Regions from separate parts of the Streptomyces sp. NPDC056169 genome, predicted to be linked through region 3. Evidence: riboswitches for the same ligand, from Rfam matches in the RefSeq annotation. Region 3 holds a riboswitch; each other region holds the start of a gene.
The links. A riboswitch is a leader RNA that binds a small molecule or an ion and turns the genes downstream of it on or off. The one in region 3 is predicted to bind cyclic di-AMP.
Positions count from the first base shown of each region.

Region 1 (5,059 bases), on a different contig from region 3:
CCGAAGGTCTTCGCGACCGACGACTTTCGAGGACAGCGGCGTGCCCCTTCCGCATCGGATCATCGTGCTCACATCCCCACGGGACGGTCACCGACGGACCGTCCAGGACCGGCAGGAGCACCACCGATGGGCCTCGCACAGTCGCAGCACCGCTTCCTGGTACGGCAGAAGGTCACCCTGATGGCCAACCGCTACCTGGTGCACACCATGGGCCCGGACGGCGAGGAGGCCGAACTGGTCGCCTTCGCCCACCAGAAGAGGATGGCCCTCAAGGAACACGTCACGTTCTACACCGACGAGTCCCGGCGGCAGGTCCTCTTCACCTTCCGGGCCCGGCAGGTCATCGACCTCGGGGCGACCTACGACGTCCACGGCGCCTCCGGCACGCGGCTGGGCGGCTTCCGCAAGGACTTCGGCGCGTCCCTGCTGCGCAGCACCTGGCACCTGAACCGGGCCGGGGCGGAGACGCGGGAGTCGACCGGTCAGGAGCGGAACCGGACCGTGGGGCTCCTGCGGCGAGGCTGGGAGTTCCTCCCGTTCACGGACCTGCTCCCCTTCGTCGTGCCGTACCACTTCGACTTCGCCGAGGCCGGACGGCACGTCATGTCCGTCGAGAAGCGCTTCGGAGTGCGCGACCGGTACGTCGTGGACATAGCCGACCCGGAACTGGACCGGCGGCTCGCGATAGCCCAGGCCGTCGCCCTCGACGCCCTGCAGTCCCGCTGAGCTGTCCCGGCGAGGCGACCCGTCTACCCTGGAGGGACGGGCAGGGGACGGGACACGGCGTTCCGCCCCGCGCCCGGGCCGCGTGCGGAAGGGCGGCGGGCCATGGACTTCACTGATCGCACCGACGCGGGCCGGCAGCTCGCTGCCCGCCTCGGCCACCTCAAGGGCCAGGACGTCGTGGTCCTGGGGCTCCCGCGCGGCGGCGTACCGGTGGCCGCGCAGGTCGCCGACGCGCTCGACGCGACCCTCGACATCTGTCTCGTCCGCAAACTGGGGGTGCCGCAGCAGCCGGAGCTCGCGATGGGCGCCCTCGGGGAGGGCGGGGTGCGGGTCCTCAACGAGCACGTGCTGCGCGAGACCGGCGTGGGGGAGCGGGATCTCGCGGCCGTGGAGGAGCGCGAGCACGTCGAGCTCGAACAGCGCACCCAGCGTTACCGGGGAAGTCGCCCGCCCGTGCCCCTCGACGGCAGGACGGTCGTGGTCGTCGACGACGGGCTCGCGACGGGCGCCACGGCCCTGGCCGCCTGCCGGGTGGTCCGTGCCAAGGGTGCCGCGCGGATCGTCCTGGCGGTGCCGGTCGCACCGCGCGGCTGGACCGCACGCGTCGGCGGCGAGGCCGACGAGACCGTGTGCGTCCGCGAGCCCGACTTCTTCTACGCGATCGGTCAGTTCTACCGGGACTTCTCGCAGACGACCGACGCGGAGGTGCTCGCCTGCCTCGACCGCAGCCGGGCCGCGCGCGGACCTGTCGTGCGGGACTCGGACGTCCGGATCCCGGTGACCGGAGCCACCCTCGGGGGACGGCTCGCCGTCCCCGACGGCGCGACCGGCGTCGTCCTCTTCGCCCACGGGAGCGGCAGCAGCCGGCACAGCCCGCGCAACCGCGCGGTCGCGGCGGCCCTGAACCGGGCCGGGCTCGGGACGCTGCTGTTCGACCTGCTGACCGAGAGCGAGGCGACCGACCGGGCGCACGTCTTCGACACCCCGCTGCTCGCCGGCCGGCTGGCGAGCGTCACGGAGTGGCTGGCCGGGGAGCCCGGGGGCAGCGACCTGCCGATCGGATACTTCGGGGCGAGTACGGGCGCGGCCGCCGCGCTGTGGGCGGCGGCCGATCCCTCTTCCGGTGTCGCCGCCGTCGTCTCACGCGGCGGCAGGCCCGACCTGGCGGGCGAGCACCTGGCCCGGGTGCGCGCCCCGACCCTCCTCGTGGTGGGCGGCCGGGACGCGCTCGTCCTGGACCTCAACAGACGGGCCCAGGCCCTGCTGCGCTGCGAGAACCGGCTGACCGTCGTCCCCGGCGCCACGCATCTCTTCGAGGAGCCGGGCGCCCTGGAGGAGGTGGCGGAGCTCGCCACGGACTGGTTCGCCGAGCACTTCCGGCGTCAGTAGGCCCCGTTGACGTTGTCGATGGAGCCGTAGCGGTCGGCCGCGTAGTTGCAGGCGGCCGTGATGTTGGCGACCGGGTCGAACAGGTCCGTGGACGTGCCCGGCACGTGATAGGCGTCGAAGGTCGGCTGGATCACCTGGAGCAGACCCTTCGAGGGGGTGCCGGCCACGGCGTTGGAGTCCCAGAGGTTGATCGCCTGGGGGTTGCCGGAGGACTCGCGCATCACGTTGCGGAGGATTCCGTCGTACGAGCCGGGGATGCCGTGCTGGGCCATGATGTCCAGCGAGGCGCGGATCCAGCCGTCGAGGTTGTCGGCGTACTGGGTGGCGGCTGCCGGGGCGGCCTGGACGGCAGGCGCGGCAGCGGGAACGGCCTGCGCGGCGGAGGCGCCAGAGGCGGCGGCCGGCGCCGCGGCACGGCGCTCGGAACGGCTCGCCCGATCCGTCGCGGTGGAGCTCTTCTTCTTCTGCACGGTGGCAGGCGCCGGGGCGGCCTTCGCGGAATCCCGACGAATCGTCAGTTCGAGACCGGGGTGAATGAGTGACGGATTGTCACCCACGGCGGACTTGTTGGTCCGGTAAATCGACTTCCAGCCGCCCTGAATTCCCTTCTTATGGGCGATCAAGGAAAGCGAGTCACCGCTGACGACGGTGTACGTACGCGCGGCGACGGGAGCGGACGGCACGGCGGCGGGCCGCGCGGTGGCGGGCTGCGCCGCGAAGGACTGCACCGCGTGGGACTGGGCGGCGATCCGGGGTGCGGCCGAGACGGTCTCGGCGCCGGCCGTGGCGGGCATGACCAGCGGCAGGGCCAGGGCGGCCCCGCCCGTTCCGGCGAGTGCGAGACCGCGGGAGACGGTGCGGCGGCGGGGGCGGCGGTGCTTACCGTGTGCAGGCATGACGGGATTCCTCTCCGGCGCCTGCGGGGTGAGCTGTCGGGTTCGGACGGGAGATGTCCGGCCGCGCACACGCGGCTTCACCCCGAGCCGTTCCGGATTCCGGACCGGCGAATTCGTGGGTCCCCCGCTCCTGCCGTCGGGTGAAAGGGAGGTGTTTCGGGCGGCGGCAGGATTAGGCGTTCCGCTCGAATGGGGGTGACCGTAGGCCAGTAATGCGACGGATAACAAGAGGAGCTGGTCGTTCGCTCCCGGAATTGGATCTCCGAATTCAAGGAATTCAAGATCGACCGGACTCGGACCCCGGTGAACTTCCGTGCGCGGTACGGCCTGCGGCCGAATGGGTGCCCGGCGGCGGCGAGGGAAAGTGAACCGCGTCACCCGGTGAGCAATGTCCGAATATGCGACGTAATTCCGTTGGTGAGTAAATAGGAGGAAATTAGCCTCTGTGGGCTGTTCGCCCGAGCCGGACTCTGATGGGGGGCTAGGTGTGGTCAAAAGTCGCAAACCCGACATTCTTCTTGAATGATGGAGGCCCCGACCCAGGAGCCCTCCGGATGCCGACCACCACCACCTCCCCGCTCAGCCCGGACACCCTCGACCGCGAGGCGGCCGCTCTCTTCGAGAGCGCCACCTGGCAGCGGATCGTCACCGACTGGACGGCCCCCGCACCGACGGTCGCCGAGCCGACGGCCCCCGCGCCGCCGGCCGACTGGCGGGCGCTGCTCTCCGTGCCCGTGGACCAACTCGTGGCCGATGCGCTCGGCGCGCTGCCGCCGCCCGCCCCCGCCGAGCGCACACTCCCGGGCCGGATCGGAGCCGTACTCCCGGACCGCCTCCATGCCTGGCGCCGGATCGGCCGCCCCGAGCTGCGACCCTCGGTCCACCTCGGCTACGCGCGGCTGGTGCTCACCGAGTGGGGCTGGCAGAACGCCCCGTACAAGCTGCGCGACGCGCGGGGGGCGCGCTGCGTCTGCGGCGCGCTCCTCGCCGCCCACCGCCTCGGCCACGGCGGCGCGGACACCATGAACGAGGCCGCCGCCTGGATCATGACCGAGCTCCGGTCCCGGGGGTGGCACGACCTGATCGGTCCGTGGAACCGGGCGCCCGGCCGGACGGCCGCCGAGGCGGTGGACCTCCTCGACGCGACGATCCGCCGGGCCGCGCACTCCGGCCGGTGACGGGCGGTGGTGCCCCGCCCGTGCCCGTCACCTGCCGGGTGCGGGGGTTCAGCCGGTGACGCTCGGGGCTCCCGTCTCGATGTGGCCGGTGTACCGGCGTGACCAGGTCCCGTCGATGTCGGCGAGGATCGTGAAGTCGTACCAGCCGCCGTTGTAGGCCACCGCGTTGAAGAAGTCCTCGCGGCTGGAGTTCGCCGGGACCGTGTACGTCCACGGTCCGTCCGTGCGGTACGCGTTCGAGCGGATCGTGAAGGTCACCGGCGCCGCAGAGGTGTTGGTCATCCTGAACCAGAGGGCCGTCCGGCCCGTCCCCGCCTCGGGCGCGAACCGGGCCGCGACCTCCACGGCCTTGCCCGCCTTGGACGCGTCGCCGATGAAGCGCCGCAGGAAGCGGTTGGGGCCCATCATCGAGATGTCGTACTTCCCGGACCCCGACCCGAGCCCGATGTTGAAGTAGTCGGAGGCCGTGCCGCCCGCGTCGACCGTGTACTGCCAGGCCGCCGTGTCGCGGTGCTGGTGCGGGTGGATCGAGAAGTGCGCCGCCTGCTTGGCCTCCGTCCCCTGGTTCGTCATCGAGAACCAGGCCAGGATCTTGCCGGCGGCCCCGAACTCGAACCGGTCCAGGTTGCCGTTCACCTGGTACGGCAGCGCGCGCGCCGGGCGGGTGCCGGACTCCTGCGCGGGCTGGGCGTTGTTCTGGGGCGCGGGGTTCGGCAGCGGGCCGCAGGTGGACTGCCCGATGACCTTCGCCGTCGACGGGAGGCCGGCGGGCACGCCGTACACGGGGTGGGCGAAGTCGAAGACGCTCGTCAGGTCGCCCGTCACGCGGCGCCGCCAGGCGCTGATGTTCGGACAGGTGGCGGGCGTGCC
Region 1 is NZ_JBHJUO010000014.1:120,743-125,801, reverse strand. It holds gene ACFC0G_RS23975 (hypothetical protein) at 127-726, shown strand; gene ACFC0G_RS23970 (alpha/beta family hydrolase) at 829-2,115, shown strand; gene ACFC0G_RS23965 (transglycosylase SLT domain-containing protein) at 2,109-3,011, opposite strand; cyclic di-AMP (ydaO/yuaA leader) riboswitch at 3,017-3,200, opposite strand; gene ACFC0G_RS23960 (hypothetical protein) at 3,566-4,189, shown strand; gene ACFC0G_RS23955 (phosphocholine-specific phospholipase C) at 4,238-5,059, opposite strand, start outside.
Region 1: it holds a riboswitch for cyclic di-AMP, as region 3 does, so the genes downstream of both, ACFC0G_RS23965 (transglycosylase SLT domain-containing protein) here and ACFC0G_RS28565 (peptidoglycan DD-metalloendopeptidase family protein) in region 3, are expected to answer to the same signal.

Region 2 (5,059 bases), on a different contig from region 3:
GTCGCGCTCGCAGGGCAGCTGCGGATCACGGCCTGGTGCCGGCGCCGCCTCGACCGCGAGCGGTGTCTGGTCCTCGGGCTCGCGCTGATGGGCGGGGCCTTCCTGGTCCCGGTGGCCCTGGGCCGGGGCGTGGCCGGGCTGCTGCTGTGCGCGGCGGTCCTGGCCGTGGCGAACGCCGTGCTCTACCCGTACGAGATGGACACCGTCGTCGCCCTCTCCCGGGGGCGCTGGGTGGCCACCCACTACGGGCTCTACAACACGGTCTGCGGGATCGGGATCACCCTCGGGAACCTGGGCACGGGCGCGCTGCTCGACGTCACCGGCTGGTCGGCGGTGCCGTGGCTGACGCTGTGCGCGGTGGGCCTAGTGTGCGCGGCGGCGGTCGCCCTCCTCGCCCGCGGCGGCCGCCTCGCGGCGCCCCCGGACACCCCCTAGGGGGTGTCCGGGGGCGTACGCCAGTCGGCCCCGTGGAGGTCGCCGCCGGGTGCGGCGGCGGCCACCCTGGGAGGGCGCGGTACGGATCACCGTGGCCGGTACGGACCGGGCAGGAGAGCACAGGTGGGGCACCCCCTAGGAGCAGCGGGTCGCGGGCGGCGGGGCGGCGAGGGCCGCGGCCCGTACGGCGGGGCCCGGCGCTTCCTCCGCGCGCTGCCCCCGCTGATCATCGTGGGCGGTGTCGTCTTCGACGTGCTGACGCCGCCCGCGTACACCGCCGCGCCGCTCTTCTCCGCCGCCCCGCTGATCGCCGCGCCGTTCTTCTCGATGCTCACGACCCTGCTCACCGGGCTCGCCGCCGTCCTCGCCTCCGTCGGCCTCCACCTCTACAACGACACCGCGGCGGGCATCCCGGCCCTCACCGAGGCCCTCACCGTCGTCACCGTCTCCGCGCTCGCGCTCCTCATCAACCGGGTCGTGCGGCGCAGCGGCGAACGGCTGGCCTCCGCGCGGGTCATCGCGGAGACCGCGCAGAAGGCGGTGCTGCCGACGCCCGCCGAGCGGATCGACGGGCTGCAGTGCGCGGCCCGTTACGAGGCGGCGCAGGCCGACGCGTTCATCGGCGGCGACCTGTTCGCCGTGCAGGAGACCCCGCACGGGGTGCGGCTCGTCGTCGGGGACGTCCGGGGCAAGGGGATGGACGCGGTCGAGGCCGTCGCCGTGGTGATCGGGGCGTTCCGGGAGGCGGCCGAGCAGGAGCGGAGCCTGGAGGGCGTGGCGCAGCGGCTGGAGCGGGCGCTGACCCGGGAGGGGACCCGCAGGGACGGGCTCGACGCCTTCGAGGGGTTCACGACGGCCGTCCTGGCGGAGATCCCGCGCGTCCGCGAGGGCGGCGCCGGGACCGTACGGGTCGTCAACCGGGGCCATCCGCCACCGCTGTTGCTGTACGTGGACGGCAGCCTGGACGTGCTGGATCCGGCGGAGCCGGCGCTGCCGCTCGGCATGGGCGAGCTGGCGGCGTGGCCGGACCGGGCCGAGGAGCGGCCGTACCCGCCCGGCGCGACGCTGCTGTTCTACACGGACGGCCTCTCGGAGGCGCGGAACACGGCGGGCGTCTTCTACGACCCGGCGTCCCGCCTCGCCGGGCGGATCTTCCCGGGGCCCGAGGAGCTGCTCGACGCGCTCGTGGACGACGTACGGCTCCACACGGGCGGCGCGTCGACGGACGACATGGCGCTGCTCGCGCTGAGCCGGCCGGCGGCGGGGCAGCAGGAGAGGCGCAGGACGATGCCGGTGGTGCCGCCGGTGCCGCCGGACCGGACCGGTCACCAGGCGTAGTCGAGGAGTGTCACTCCGATAACAATTGACATAACGTCAGATCGTGGGGGTTTGGCGGCGCCTTTCTGAAGGGGGGTCAACTCGGGCGATTCCCGACCAATTCAATGAATGATCACCGGGAACAGCTTGGAATCGGACCCCCCTGTCTATTAACGTTCGATAACGCAGCGCGGTCGTCACAACCGTCGCAAGAGACGGCACCGTGCGCACGCGCCGAATCCTGAAAAGGAACCGGGGAACCACTACTTGGGGTGAATCGGGCCCTTCGCACCCGTGCGACCGTGCCCGTAGGAGACCTTCCTGCTCCGAACCCGTCAGCTAACCCGGTAGGCGAGAAGGAAGGAAAGGAGCGCGCCTCCGTGGCGTCCAACACTCCCGCACCCGAAGCCCCCTTCGATGCCTTCGGTGGTGGTGCGGGTCCTGCCGCTCCGGACACCGAGTGGAATCCCACCGAGGGCTCCCTCCGCGCCGAGAGCCGCTCCGGCGGCCGGCACCGGGTCGTCAAGCAGCGCTCCAACTTCGCCCGCTCCTCCACCGTCCTCGGCGTCGGCGTCATCGCGGCCGTCGGCGCGGGCGGTCTCGCCACCGCGCAGGAGAAGCCGCCGGTCGCGATATCGCTCCCCGACCTCCCGGACCTCGCCGACCTGAACCTCCCGGCCGCCGAGGACCTCCCCGGCGTCGGCGAGCTGTTCGCCGACGACGCCGACGAGCAGATCCGCGACACCATCGAGGCGACCGGCGGGAACGCGCACCCGCTCACCGCCGCCACGTACGTCACCCCGGCAGCCGACACGACGGCCGGGACCGGGACGACCGCCCGGACCGCCCAGGCCACGTACACCCCGCAGGCAGGGACGGCCACGGCCGCCGATGTCGCCGACGCCGGCGAGGTCCTCCGCGCCCGCATCCTCCAGCAGGCCGAGCAGCAGCAGGCCTCCGCCGACGCCGCCGAAAAGGCCGCAGCGGAGAAGGCGGCGGCCGAGAAGGCGGCGGCCGAGGCCGCGGCCAAGGCCGAAGCGGCGGAGAAGGCGGCCGCCGAGGCGAAGGCCAAGGCCGAAGCGGAGGCCAAGGCGAAGGCGGAGGCGGAAGCCAAGGCGGAGGCCGAGCGGAAGGCCGCGGCCGCCGAGGCCGAGCGCCTCGCCCAGCTCGCCGCCAGCTACTCGATGCCCCTCTCCTCGTACTCCCTCAGCGCCACCTACATGCAGTCCGGCTCGATGTGGTCCTCCGGCTACCACACCGGTCTCGACTTCGCCGCCCCCACGGGCACCCCGCTGAAGGCCGTCCACAGCGGCACCGTCAAGTCGGCGGGCTGGTCCGGCTCCTACGGCTACCGCGTCGTCCTGGAGATGGAGGACGGCACCGAGATCTGGTACGCCCACCTCTCCTCCATGACGGTCGCCGCGGGCCAGACCGTGACCACCGGCGAGACGATCGGCCGCGTCGGCGCCACCGGCAACGTCACCGGCGCCCACCTCCACATGGAGGTCCACACCTCGGGCGGCGACGGCATCGACCCGGCGGCCTGGCTCCGCTCCAAGGGCCTGCCGGTCTGAGGCCCTGAAGGCCTCGGGACGTCCCAAGCGGAATACGCCCGGTGGCGCGGAGGGTTGATCACCCCATGACTTCTCTCCGCACGCTGGGCTCTTCCGACCTGCACGTCTTCCCGCTCGCCCTGGGCGGCAACGTCTTCGGCTGGACCGCCGACGAGGCACAGTCCTTCGCCGTCCTCGACGCCTACGCCGCCGCCGGCGGAAACTTCGTCGACTCCGCGGACGTCTACTCCGCCTGGGCCGAGGGCAACGAAGGCGGCGAGTCCGAGACCGTCATCGGCCGCTGGCTCGCCTCCCGCGGCAACCGCGACGACATCGTCGTCGCCACCAAGGTCGGCGCCCACCCCCACTTCAAGGGGCTCTCCGCCACCACCATCAAGGCGGGCGCCGAGGAGTCGCTGCGCCGCCTCGGCACCGACCACATCGACCTGTACTACACGCACTTCGACGACGAGACCGTCCCCGTCGAGGAGATCGTCACCGCCCTCGACCAGCTCGTGAAGGACGGCAAGGTCCGCGCCGTCGCCGCCTCCAACATCTCCCCGGAGCGGCTGCGCGCCTCCCTCGACTTCGCGGAGGCCGAGGGCCTCGCCCGGTACGTCGCGCTCCAGCCGCACTACAACCTGGTCTCGCGCGACACCTACGAGGGCCCGCTCCTGGAGACCGTCGAGAGCGCCGGACTCGCCGCCGTCCCGTACTACGGTCTCGCCGCCGGCTTCCTCACGGGCAAGTACCGCCCCGGCACCGAAGTCGACAGCGTCCGCGCCTCCGGGGCCGGCGGCCACCTGGAGACCGACCGCGGCCGGGCCGTGCTCTCCGCGCTCGACGCGGTCGCCGAGGCGCACGAGGCCGAGCTCGCCACCGTCGCCCTCGCCTGGCTCGCCTCCCGGCCGACCGTCGCCGCGCCGATCGCCTCGGCCCGTACGGTCGAGCAGCTCCCGGCCCTGGTCGCGTCCGCGGACCTCACCCTGACGGAGGCCGACCTGGCGCTCCTCACGGAGGCCTCGGCCACCGCCTAGCTTCGGTACGGGTTGTAGCCGCCGTAGTCCAGGTACTGCGGCGGCGCCCACACCCGGCCCGTCGCCCGCGCCGCGTACGTGAGCGCGGGGGAGGCGACCGCCCGGCGCTGCCAGAGGTGGTGCAGGAGCTCCTCCTCCCGGGCCGGGAAGTCGGGCCCGGCCGTACCGCGCCGGGCCCGGTCCCGGAGGAACGCGAGGGTCGTCGCGAAGGACTCGTACTCGCCGACGGCCTGCGCCGCCGGAGGACCGTACGTCCGGGCGGCGAAGGCGCGGGCCAGCTGGCGGGCGCGCATCGAGGAGAGCGCGAGCGGCTCGGCGGGGGAGAGCCAGCCGGCCGCCGCGTACGCCGGGAGCTCCCCGGATATCGTGCGCAGCTCGCGCTGCCGGCTCCACACCGCGAGCCAGGTCAGCAGACCGAAGGCGGGGACCATGAAGCCGCCGTACACGGCGTAGAAGGCCAGGGGGCCGCCGAAGGTGGCGGCGCCGTTCCAGGCGGCGTGCATGCCCATCGCGAGGAGCAGTCCGACGATCGGCAGCAGCACCCGCCGGAGCCGCTTCCCGCGCGGCGCGAGCGCGGCGAAGCCGAAGCCGATGCCGGTGAGCACGGTGAAGAGCGGATGCGCGAACGGCGACATCACGACCCGGACGAAGAACGTTCCGGCGGTCACCATCCCGATGCCGGTGGAGCCGACCTGCTGGTCCTCCCCGAAGGCGTTG
Region 2 is NZ_JBHJUO010000003.1:437,561-442,619, forward strand. It holds gene ACFC0G_RS07045 (MFS transporter) at 1-435, shown strand, start outside; gene ACFC0G_RS07050 (PP2C family protein-serine/threonine phosphatase) at 559-1,773, shown strand; cyclic di-AMP (ydaO/yuaA leader) riboswitch at 1,975-2,121, shown strand; gene ACFC0G_RS07055 (M23 family metallopeptidase) at 2,133-3,326, shown strand; gene ACFC0G_RS07060 (aldo/keto reductase) at 3,392-4,342, shown strand; gene ACFC0G_RS07065 (PrsW family intramembrane metalloprotease) at 4,339-5,059, opposite strand, start outside.
Region 2: it holds a riboswitch for cyclic di-AMP, as region 3 does, so the genes downstream of both, ACFC0G_RS07055 (M23 family metallopeptidase) here and ACFC0G_RS28565 (peptidoglycan DD-metalloendopeptidase family protein) in region 3, are expected to answer to the same signal.

Region 3 (5,059 bases):
TCCGGGACACCGGCGTGCCCGTCCTCAACATCGACCTCATCTACGGGATCGACGGACAGACCGAGCAGTCCTGGCGCTCCTCGCTCGACGCGGCGCTCGCCTGGCAGCCCGAGGAGCTGTACCTCTACCCGCTGTACGTGCGCCCGCTCACCGGCCTCGGCCGGATCTCCCCCGACGCCGACCGCGAGTGGGACGAGCGGCGGCTGCGCCTCTACCGGTACGGCCGGGACCACCTCCGCGCGCAGGGGTACGAGCAGGTGTCGATGCGGATGTTCCGGCGGACGGACGCCGCTCCCCTCGGCCCGGACGACTACGCCTGCCAGACGGACGGGATGATCGGTCTGGGCTGCGGCGCCCGCTCGTACACGTCGGCGCTGCACTACTCCTTCGACTACGCCGTCGACATGCGCGAGATCCGCTCGATCATCGACGCCTACACGGAGACCGAGGACTTCTCGCGCGTCGAGGTGGGCCGGTGGGTCGACGCGGAGGAGGCCCGCCGCCGCCATCTGCTCCAGTCGCTGCTCCAGGCGGAGGGCATGCCGGTCACCGGCTACGAGGAGCGGTTCGGCTCCTCGCCGTTCACGGACTTCCCCGTGGAGCTGGCCCGGTTCGAGGCCCTCGGCTGGCTCGACGCGGACGCCCCCGCGGGGCTGCTCCGGCTCTCGCCTGAGGGGCTCGCGTACTCGGACGGGCTCGGCCCGGAGCTGTTCTCGCCCGACGTGCGGGCCGCCATGGCCGCGTACGAGCCGAAGTAGGGGCGGGCATGGATCTGACGCTGCTCTACCGCGGCCCGCTCGCCTCCTGCGACTTCGACTGCCCCTACTGTCCCTTCGCCAAGCGCCGGGACAGCCGCGAGCAGCTGCGCGCGGACCGGGCCGCGCTCGACCGGTTCACCGGGTGGGCCGCCGGGCAGACCGGCGACCGGCTACGGATCCTCTTCACCCCGTGGGGCGAGGGTCTCGTGCGCTCCTGGTACCGGCGGGCGCTCGTCGACCTGTCGCGACTGCCGCACGTCGAGCGGGTGGCGATCCAGACGAATCTGAGCTGCCGGACGGACTGGCTGGCGGAGGCGGACCCGGCGAGCGTCGCCCTGTGGTGCACGTACCACCCGGGCCAGACGCCGTACGAGCGTTTCCTCGGCAAGTGCCGCGAGCTGACGGACGGGGGCATCCGGTTCAGCGTCGGTGTGGTCGGCCTGCCCGAGCACCGGGACGACGCCCGCCGGCTGCGCGCCGACCTGCCGCCGCACGTCTACCTCTGGGTGAACGCGGCCGAGGGGCACACGTACACGGACGCGGAGGCCGAGGAGTGGACGGGGATCGATCCGCTCTTCCCTTACAGCAGACGGCCGCACCGCTCGGCGGGGCTGCCGTGCCGTACGGGCGAGTCGGTGATCTCGGTGGACGGCGAGGGGACGGTACGGCGCTGCCACTTCGTCAAGGCGGAGCTGGGCAATCTGTACGACGGTTCGTACCGCGCCGCCCTGCGTCCCCGGGCCTGCCCCCTCGGCGTCTGCGACTGTCACATCGGCTACGTCCACCTGGAGACGCTGCCGCTGTACGACGTGTTCGCCGGCGGGGTCCTGGAGCGGATCCCGGCCGGCGGCCCGTCGCTGCTCAGAGAGGCATGAGGTCGGGGCGCTTGGCCTCGACGTGGTCGCCCGAGCTCTCGCCGCGCAGCCTGCGCCCGATCCAGGGCACGAGGTACTCCTTGGCCCAGTGGATGTCGTCGCGGCGCACCTCCAGCGTGCCGCGCGGGGGGCGCGGCGGCCACGCCTGGTCCGGGTCGGCGGGCACCGGCAGGCCGAGGACCTGGGCGGCGCGCAGGGCGACGCGGGTGTGGCCGTCGGGCGAGAGGTGCAGCCGGTCGTCGTCCCAGGCCCGCCGGTCCTGCACGGACTTGAGGGACCACAGGTCGAGGACCGGGCAGTCGTAGCGGTCCGCGATGGACCGGACGTGGGCGGTGTACGTGGCGATCTTCCCGCGCAGATGCCGGAGCACGGGGATGTCGCGGGTGTCGAAGCCGGTGGTCACCATGACCGTGCCGACGGCGGAGGTCAGGTCCGCGACGGCGCGCTCGAAGCGCTCGGCCACGTCGTCGGGGTCCGTGCCGGGCCGGATGATGTCGTTGCCGCCGGCACAGAAGGTCACCAGGTCGGGGGCGAGTTCCTTCGCCCGGGGGACCTGTTCCGCCACGATCTGGTCGAGCAGTCGCCCGCGTACGGCCAGGTTGGCGTAGCGGAAGTCGTCGTGCTCCGGCAGCTCGTCGGCGAGCAGGACCGCGAAGCGGTCCGCCCAGCCGACGTACGTCCCGTCGGGTCCGGGGTCTCCGACACCCTCGGTGAAGCTGTCACCGATCGCCGCGTACGACCCGAATGCGTTCTTGTCTCTTGATCTCGAATCGTCTGCCACGGGAGCACATCCTTCCCTTTCGGATGTGACCTACGCGACCGTAAGGAAGGGTTGACGTCGGGTGACATATGCCACCGATAAAGATTCTCCCAAGCCGGAATACGCCGGCGGCCCGGCACAGGTGTGCCGGGCCGCCGGGGAGCGTGCGTGTCAGACGGAGACGCCGTGCTGGCGCAGGTAGGCCAGCGGGTCGACGTCGGAGCCGTAGTTCGGGGAGGTACGGATCTCGAAGTGCAGGTGCGGGCCGGTGGAGTTGCCGGTCGAGCCGGAGAGGCCGATCTGCTGGCCGCCGCTGACGGTCTGGCCGGACGAGACGGAGAGGGAGGAGAGGTGGGCGTACTGCGAGTAGTTGCCGTCGGCGTGCTGGATGACGACCTCGTTGCCGTAGGCGCCGCTCCAGCCGGCGGAGACGACCGTGCCGGCGCCGACGGCGCGGACGGTGGTGCCGGAGGAGGCGATGAAGTCGACACCGGTGTGGTAGCCGGAGGACCACATGGAGCCGGAGGCGCGGTACGGGGTGGAGAAGCCGCCGCCGGCGACGGGCGTGACCCAGCCGGACGCGGAGGTATCGGCACCCGCCGACTGAGACGACTGAGACGACTGAGACGTCTGCGAGGACTGCGAGGACTGCGAGCTCTGCGACTCGGCGGAGGCGGCGGCCGGGGCGGCGGAGCGCTGGCTGCTGCGCGAGGCGCGCGAGGTGTCGCCGTTCTTCTCGGAGCTCTGCGTGCTCTCGGCGGCGGCCTTGGGCGCGGCGCTCTTCGGGGCGACGTGCTTGGGGGCGGCGTGCGCGGTGTTCTTGGCGCCGAGGGTGAGCTTCATGCCGGGCAGGATCAGCGAGGGGTTCTCGCCGACGACCTGGCGGTTGTCCTGGTACAGCTTCTGCCAGCCGCCCGCGAGGTGGTGCTCGCCGGCGATCTTCGACAGGTAGTCGCCGCTGACGACGGAGTACGTCTTCGGCGCGGCCTTCGCGGCGGCGGTCGGCGCGGCCTGGAGGGCGGCGGGCGCCTTCACCTGGGCGGCGGCGCTGACGGCCTGGGCGGGGACGGCGGCCGGGGCGGCCTGCTCGGCGGCGTGGGCCCCGGTGGCACCGAGGAGCGGAAGCGCGACGACGGCGCCTCCGGTACCGGCGGCGACGAGTCCACGCGTGAGCGGGTTGGTCCTGGTACGGCGGTGCTTACCCTTCGCGGGCATGGCGAATTCCTCTCCGGCGCCTACGAGGTGAGCTGTCGGGTTCGGACTGGAGATGCCCGGCCGCGTTCTCGCGCGGCTTCACCCCGAGCCGTCCTGTGTCGCGGGACCGGCGTACTTCCTGGGTCCCCCGCTCCTGCCACGCATGGGATGAGTGCGGATTCCGGACGGTGGCAGGATTCGGCGGTCCGACCGGATTGACGGTGACGCTAGACGAGCGGGGTCGGAGCGAACAAGCCGCAGATTTCCCCCGGCATTACACGGGCCGCATTCCGGGCGGAATTCCGGTCACCCTCCGTCGATGACGGTCCTTCGATTTCCTTTTTCCGTACGGCAATTGCCGGGGGCCTTCGGCCACGATCCGTCACTTCTATGACCCTGCTCACGCGGCTCGGCCCATCTCACCTGTAAACAGGGCGTGTTCCCCCTTACCCCTCATTTCGGACAGATCGCCCATTCCCGTCCGAGGGGGTGCGCAGACCCCCTCCCACCTGGATGATTGTCCTAGGCACCGATCTCGCATCGGGCCCCCGAACGTCGACCCCCAGGAGCATCCGTGACGCAGCAGCTGCCGCAGGTCCCGCCCACCGAAGCGAACGAACCCGAGCTGGCCGAGGTCCGCAACTTCCGGGACGTGGGCGGCCTGCCGACGACGGACGGGCGCGCCGTGCGACCCGGGCGCCTCTTCCGCAGCGGCCACCTCGCCCACGCCACCGAGGCGGACGCCGCCTTCCTCGCCTCGCTCGGCCTGCACACCGTCTTCGACTTCCGCAACGAGGCCGACCGCAAGGTCGAGGGCGCGGACGTCGAGCTCCCCGGCGTGCGGAACGTGAACATACCGCTCAACGACCCGGCCGACGGCAAGGAGTTCTGGAAGCTGGTGCGCGACGGCGACATCGCCCAGCTGCGGGAGATCCTGGGCGACGGCAAGGCGGCCGCCCGGATGTCCGACTCGTACCGCAAGATGATCGTCGAGCGGACCTCGGAGCACAGCCGGATCCTGCACTCCATGGCGGAGGAGAGCGTCCCTGCCCTGATGCACTGCGCCGCGGGCAAGGACCGCGCGGGCCTCTCCATCGCGATCACGCTGCTCGCCCTCGACGTCGAGCGCGAGGCGATCGAGGCCGACTACGTGAAGTCGAACGACCCGCACCGCCGCTACAAGGTGCGCCGCAGCTCCACCGCCGCGGACGCGATGTCGCCCGAGGTGATGGAGCTGCTGAGCCCGCTCTTCGACGCGCGGGTGGAGTACCTGCGGGCCGCGTTCGAGACGATCGACGCGACCTGGGGCTCGGTGGAGACCTACCTGACCGAGGGGCTCAAGCTGGCCCCGGAGACCCGTGAGCGGCTGCGGGAGCGCTTCCTCGTCGAGGCGTAGGCGCGGACCGCTCCTAGCTCTTCGCGCCCATCGCGAAGAGCAGGTAGAGGAAACCGGCGAAGAGGTGTCCGGCGAT
Region 3 is NZ_JBHJUO010000018.1:84,341-89,399, reverse strand. It holds gene ACFC0G_RS28580 (STM4012 family radical SAM protein) at 1-758, shown strand, start outside; gene ACFC0G_RS28575 (STM4011 family radical SAM protein) at 767-1,633, shown strand; gene ACFC0G_RS28570 (SGNH/GDSL hydrolase family protein) at 1,620-2,414, opposite strand; gene ACFC0G_RS28565 (peptidoglycan DD-metalloendopeptidase family protein) at 2,565-3,608, opposite strand; cyclic di-AMP (ydaO/yuaA leader) riboswitch at 3,613-3,768, opposite strand; gene ACFC0G_RS28560 (tyrosine-protein phosphatase) at 4,162-4,983, shown strand; gene ACFC0G_RS28555 (DUF6126 family protein) at 4,997-5,059, opposite strand, start outside.

Region 4 (5,059 bases), on a different contig from region 3:
CGCCCTCCGCCGAGCCGTGCGAACCGCAGCCGCCGGCCGCGACGGCGCCCGCCGCCGCGAGCGCGTCCGCCCGGTGCGCGGGCAGCGTCGTCGTGCCCGCGCCCTCCACCTCGAAGCCGGCGTCCGCGATCATGTCGAGGTCGGCCTGACCGGCCTGGCCCTCGCTCGTCAGGTAGTCGCCGAGGAAGATCGAGTTCGCGATGTTCAGCGCCAGCGGCTGCATCGAGCGCAGGTGCACCTCGCGCCCGCCCGCGATCCGCACCTCGACGTCCGGGCAGACGAACCGCACCATCGCGAGGATCCGCAGACAGCGCTGCGGGGTGAGGTTCCACTCCTTGGCGAGCGGCGTGCCCTCGAAGGGGATGAGGAAGTTGACCGGCACCGAGTCCGAGTCGAGGTCGCGCAGCGCGTACACGACGTCGACCAGGTCCTCGTCGGTCTCGCCCATGCCCGCGATCAGACCGGAGCAGGCCGACAGACCGGCGGCGTGCGCCTTCTGCACGGTGTCGACCCGGTCCGCGTAGGTGTGGGTCTTGGTGATCCCCTCGTACGTCGCCTCGGACGTGTTGAGGTTGTGGTTGTACGCGTCGGCGCCGGCGTCCCGCAGCCGCTCCGCCTGACCGTCCGAGAGCAGACCGAGGCAGGCGCACACCTCGACGCCCTCGTTCTGCTCCTTGATCGCCTCGATGGTCCTGCCGACGCGCTCGACGTCCCGGTCCGTCGGGCCGCGCCCGCTCGCCACCAGGCAGACCCGCTTGGCCCCGCCAGCGACACCCGCCGCGGCGGCCTGGGACGCCTCGTCCGGCTTCAGCCACGTGTACTTGAGGATCTCGGCCTTCGAGCCGAGCCGCTGCGAACAGTACGAGCAGTCCTCGGGGCACAGCCCCGACTTGAGGTTGACGAGGTAGTTGAGCTTCACCCGCCGCCCGAACCACTGACGGCGCACCTTGCCGGCCGCCGCCACCACATCGAGCAGCTCGTCGTCGGAGGTCGCCAGTACGGCGAGCGCTTCTTCACGGGTCGGCAGCTCGCGCCGCAGCCCCTTCTCCACCAGCGTGTTCAGCAGGTCCATAAGCGCTGATCCTTGCCTACCGCCCACCCCCGGGCCAAGGAGGATCCGAACAAACGCCCCCGAACGAGGTGTGTGGATGACCACATCCCGACCTCCGCATACTCCGGTTAGGGTCTGTGCGCTGCCTACAAAAGGATCGCCGCATGCCACAGGCCGACGACGCCAGGGCCGAGGGCCCGCGCCGGACCGCTTTCGACTGGACCGACGCAGAGGCGCGCCGCCGGGCGGCGGCCGGTCTCGTCCGTACGCTGCGGCCCCGGGCGGCCGAGTCGGAGCTCCTCGACCTGGCGAGCAACGACTACCTCGGCCTCACCCGCCGGCCGGAGGTCACCGAGGCGGCGGCCGAGGCCGCGCGGCGCTGGGGCGCGGGCGCCACCGGCTCGCGCCTCGTCACCGGCACGACCCGGCTGCACACCCGGCTCGAACGCGAACTCGCCGAGTTCTGCGGCTTCGAGGCGGCCCTCGTCCTCTCCTCCGGCTACGCCGCCAACCTGGCCGCGCTCACGGCCCTCGGCGGCCGGGACTCGCTGATCGTGTCGGACGCCTCCAACCACGCCTCGATCGTGGACGGCTGCCGGCTCGCGCGCGCCGAGACGGCCGTCGTCCCGCACGCCGACCCCGAGGCCGTACGCAAGACCCTGGAGGCGCGGCCGGAGCACCGGGCGCTCGTGGTCAGCGACTCCGTCTTCTCCGTCGACGGGGACAAGGCGCCGCTGCCGGAGCTCGCCGACGCCTGCCGGGCGCACGGCGCCGGGCTCGTCGTCGACGACGCCCACGGCTTCGGCGTCCTCGGCGACGGCGGCCGGGGCGCCCTGCACGAGGCCGGCCTGGCGGGCGACGAGGACGTCGTCGCCACCCTCACCCTCTCCAAGTCCCTCGGCAGCCAGGGCGGCGCGGTCCTCGGCCCGGCCCGGGTCGTCGAGCACCTCGTGAACACGGCGCGCACCTTCATCTTCGACACCGGGCTGGCCCCGGCAGCGGCGGGCGGCGCGCTCGCGAGCCTGCGTCTGATCGCCGGCGAACCGGCGCTCGCCGGCCGGGCACGGACCGTCGCCACCACCCTGTACGAGCTCCTCACGGCGGCCGGTCTGACCGCCGCGCGGCCGGACGCGGCCGTCGTCTCGGTGCGCGCCCCCTCGCCGGAGGCGGCGCTGCGCTGGGCGGCCGACTGCCGGGAGCAGGGTCTGGCGGTCGGGTGCTTCCGGCCCCCGTCCGTGCCGGACGGCATCTCGCGGCTGCGGCTCACGGCCCGCGCCGACCTGACGGACGCCGAGGTCCGGCGGGCGGTCGACACCATCCTGCGGACCGCGCCCGCCGCCGTCTGACCGGGTGAACTCCGCTGCCCAAGAGCGTTTCCGGGGAGCAGAGTTCACCGCTTCGGGCGATAGATGCGCACATATCGTGGTGGAACACCGGACGGGGCGGGACGATCAGAGCACTCTGACGCGAAGCGCAATCCGGGGTGGTGTCCCCGGCGGGAAAGGGACAGCGCCGCCATGGCAGACCATCAGGAAGCATCCGTCACTCTGCCGAGCGATCCCGCCTCGGTCCCCACGGCGCGGAGATACGTCGCGGACGTCCTGGGGGACTGGGGGCTCGACGGCGCCGCGGAGATCGCGGACTCGATCCGGCTGATCGTCTCGGAACTGGCCACCAACGCCGTGCAGCACACGTTCGGGCAGTCGCCGACCTTCACGATCGACCTCCGCCTGGAGCGGGAGGAGCGCCTGCACCTCGGCGTGACCGACAGCCATCCCCGCTGGCCCCGCCGTCTCCCGGCAGCGGTCCAGCAGGACAACGGGCGCGGCATGGTCATCATCCGCGTCCTCGCGGCGGAGGCCGGCGGCCGCCTCTCGGTCACTCCGACCGAGGAGGGCGGCAAGACGGTCTGGATCACCCTCCCGTGGACGGCGGCCCGGGTGGCCCCGGTGTAGGGCTCGTCCCCAGCGGGGGTGCGGCGGCGCCACCGCACCCCTCATCGGGCGTCAGCGCCCGGGTATCGTCACCGGACGCGGCCGTAGTAGACCTTCGACGACCAGATCTTGTCGAGCTTCACCCAGGAGCCCGTCTTGGGCGAGTGCCAGATCTTGCCGCTGCCGGCGTAGATGCCGACGTGGTAGACCCTCCCACCGGAGTGGAAGAAGACCAGGTCCCCCTTCTGCCGGCTGGCCGAGGAGATGTGCCGGGTCTTGTTGTACTGCTGCTGCGCGGTGCGGGGCAGCGACTTGCCCGCCTTCTTGTACGCGTAGAGCGTCAGACCGGAGCAGTCGAACCGGGTGGGTCCGGTGCTTCCGTACCGGTACGGCGATCCTTTCTTCGCGGCGGCGACGCTCAGTGCCTTGTTCGCGTGTGTCGTCGCTGCCTGGGCCTCCGTTGCCGCACCTGGGGCGAACAGCGTGCCGCCGACGGCGGCGAGGGTGAGAGCCGAGACGGCTCCGGCCCGGGACAGCAGGGACGGGACATGCATCTGCGCGGTCATGCGCAACCCTTCGTCAGCCGCCTGCGAAGGATGACCTGTCGGGTTCGGGCTGGCGAAGATGCCCGGCCGCGGCTGCGGCTTCACCCCAAGGAACGGCCTCGCTGGGACAGCGCGAACGTTCCGTACTGATTGGGTCCTCCACTCCTGCCGATCCACTCCTGTCGACCAGACGTCCGGGACAGCGGCAGGACTCGGCGTCCGCCCGGACCGCCCCGCCGCGGTGGCGGGGGCTTGTCGTCGACACGGATCTTGACCCACGACATGGGCGAAAACCGAGCTGAAACGGCGATATGTGAGGCTCCTCACGACTGATCCGTTCGGGTGGACAGCACCCCTTTGTGATCTTCGGAGGTTTGGCCGACGAGCCCCGTACCAGCGATGGAACGTTCGATTCCGCCAGATGCGTACACCTGTTGCGCAACTCGCCCGCTGCATATGTCGACTCGTCGACTACGCCGAACGGGGGAGGGTTTCTGCGGTGCGTGTCGGCCGACCGGACCTCGACACGACACGCGGATATGTCAACTCGCCCGAGTCCGGCGGACGGTGACGCGGTCCGCCCGGCGCTCCCCGTCCAACACCCTTAGGGCGCGCGCCAATGTGTCCGCGTGGACCTCACTCTCGCCCCGTTTATGCATGAGCGTCAGCGCCTCGCGCAGGGCCTCCGCCCGCCCCACCAGGGCCTGGGCCGCGCGCAACGCCCCATAGGTATGCGTACCTCTGGATGGATTGATCTTTCCCAGGAGGTCGACGACTTCGAGGTACGCGTCGACGAGTTCACCCTCGGCCCGGGTCAGGGCCGGCAGTGGCGGCAGCTCGGGGACCACGGCCGGCTCACCGGGCCGTGCCGCCGGCGCCGGCGCGCCGGCTCGTGACGACGTGGTCCGCCAGGCCGTACGCGACGGCCGCGGGTGCGTCCAGGACGGTCAGGCGGTCGATGTCGGCGTCGATCCGCTCCTGGTCCTGCCCGGTGTGTTCGACGAGCATCCCGGCGACCAGCTCGCGCAGGCGCAGCAGCTCGGCCGCCTGGAGGTCGAGGTCGCTGAGCTGTCCCTGGAGGGGCTCGTCCAGAGTCGGCTGCCGGAGCGTGACCCGGGCGCCGGGCAGGATCAGGCGCTTGCCCGGGGTGCCGGCCGCGAGCAGGACGGCGGCGGTGGAGACGGCCTGGCCCAGGCAGGTGGTCTCCACGTCGCAGGAGAGCGTCCGCATCGTGTCGTAGATGGAGGTCATGGCGCTGATCGAGCCGCCGGGGGAGTTGATGTAGAGGGAGATGTCCTGCCCCGGCGCCGCGTGGTCGAGGTAGAGGAACTGGGCGATGGCGTCGTTGGCCGAGGTCTCGTCGACCGGCGTGCCGAGGAAGACGATCCGGGATTCGAGAAGCTTCGAGTACGGGTCGAGGGTCCGGGTCCCGAAGCTGGTCCGCTCCGTGAACTCGGGCAGAACGTAGCGAGCGTCCATGGCTGAGAGCCTCCATCGGTCTGTCTGTAAAAAATGTACAGGACGTACAG
Region 4 is NZ_JBHJUO010000002.1:345,609-350,667, reverse strand. It holds gene bioB (biotin synthase BioB) at 1-1,072, opposite strand, end outside; gene ACFC0G_RS04120 (8-amino-7-oxononanoate synthase) at 1,216-2,397, shown strand; gene ACFC0G_RS04115 (ATP-binding protein) at 2,569-3,006, shown strand; gene ACFC0G_RS04110 (C40 family peptidase) at 3,075-3,551, opposite strand; cyclic di-AMP (ydaO/yuaA leader) riboswitch at 3,555-3,758, opposite strand; gene ACFC0G_RS04105 (hypothetical protein) at 4,073-4,378, opposite strand; gene ACFC0G_RS04100 (ATP-dependent Clp protease proteolytic subunit) at 4,386-5,009, opposite strand.
Region 4: it holds a riboswitch for cyclic di-AMP, as region 3 does, so the genes downstream of both, ACFC0G_RS04110 (C40 family peptidase) here and ACFC0G_RS28565 (peptidoglycan DD-metalloendopeptidase family protein) in region 3, are expected to answer to the same signal.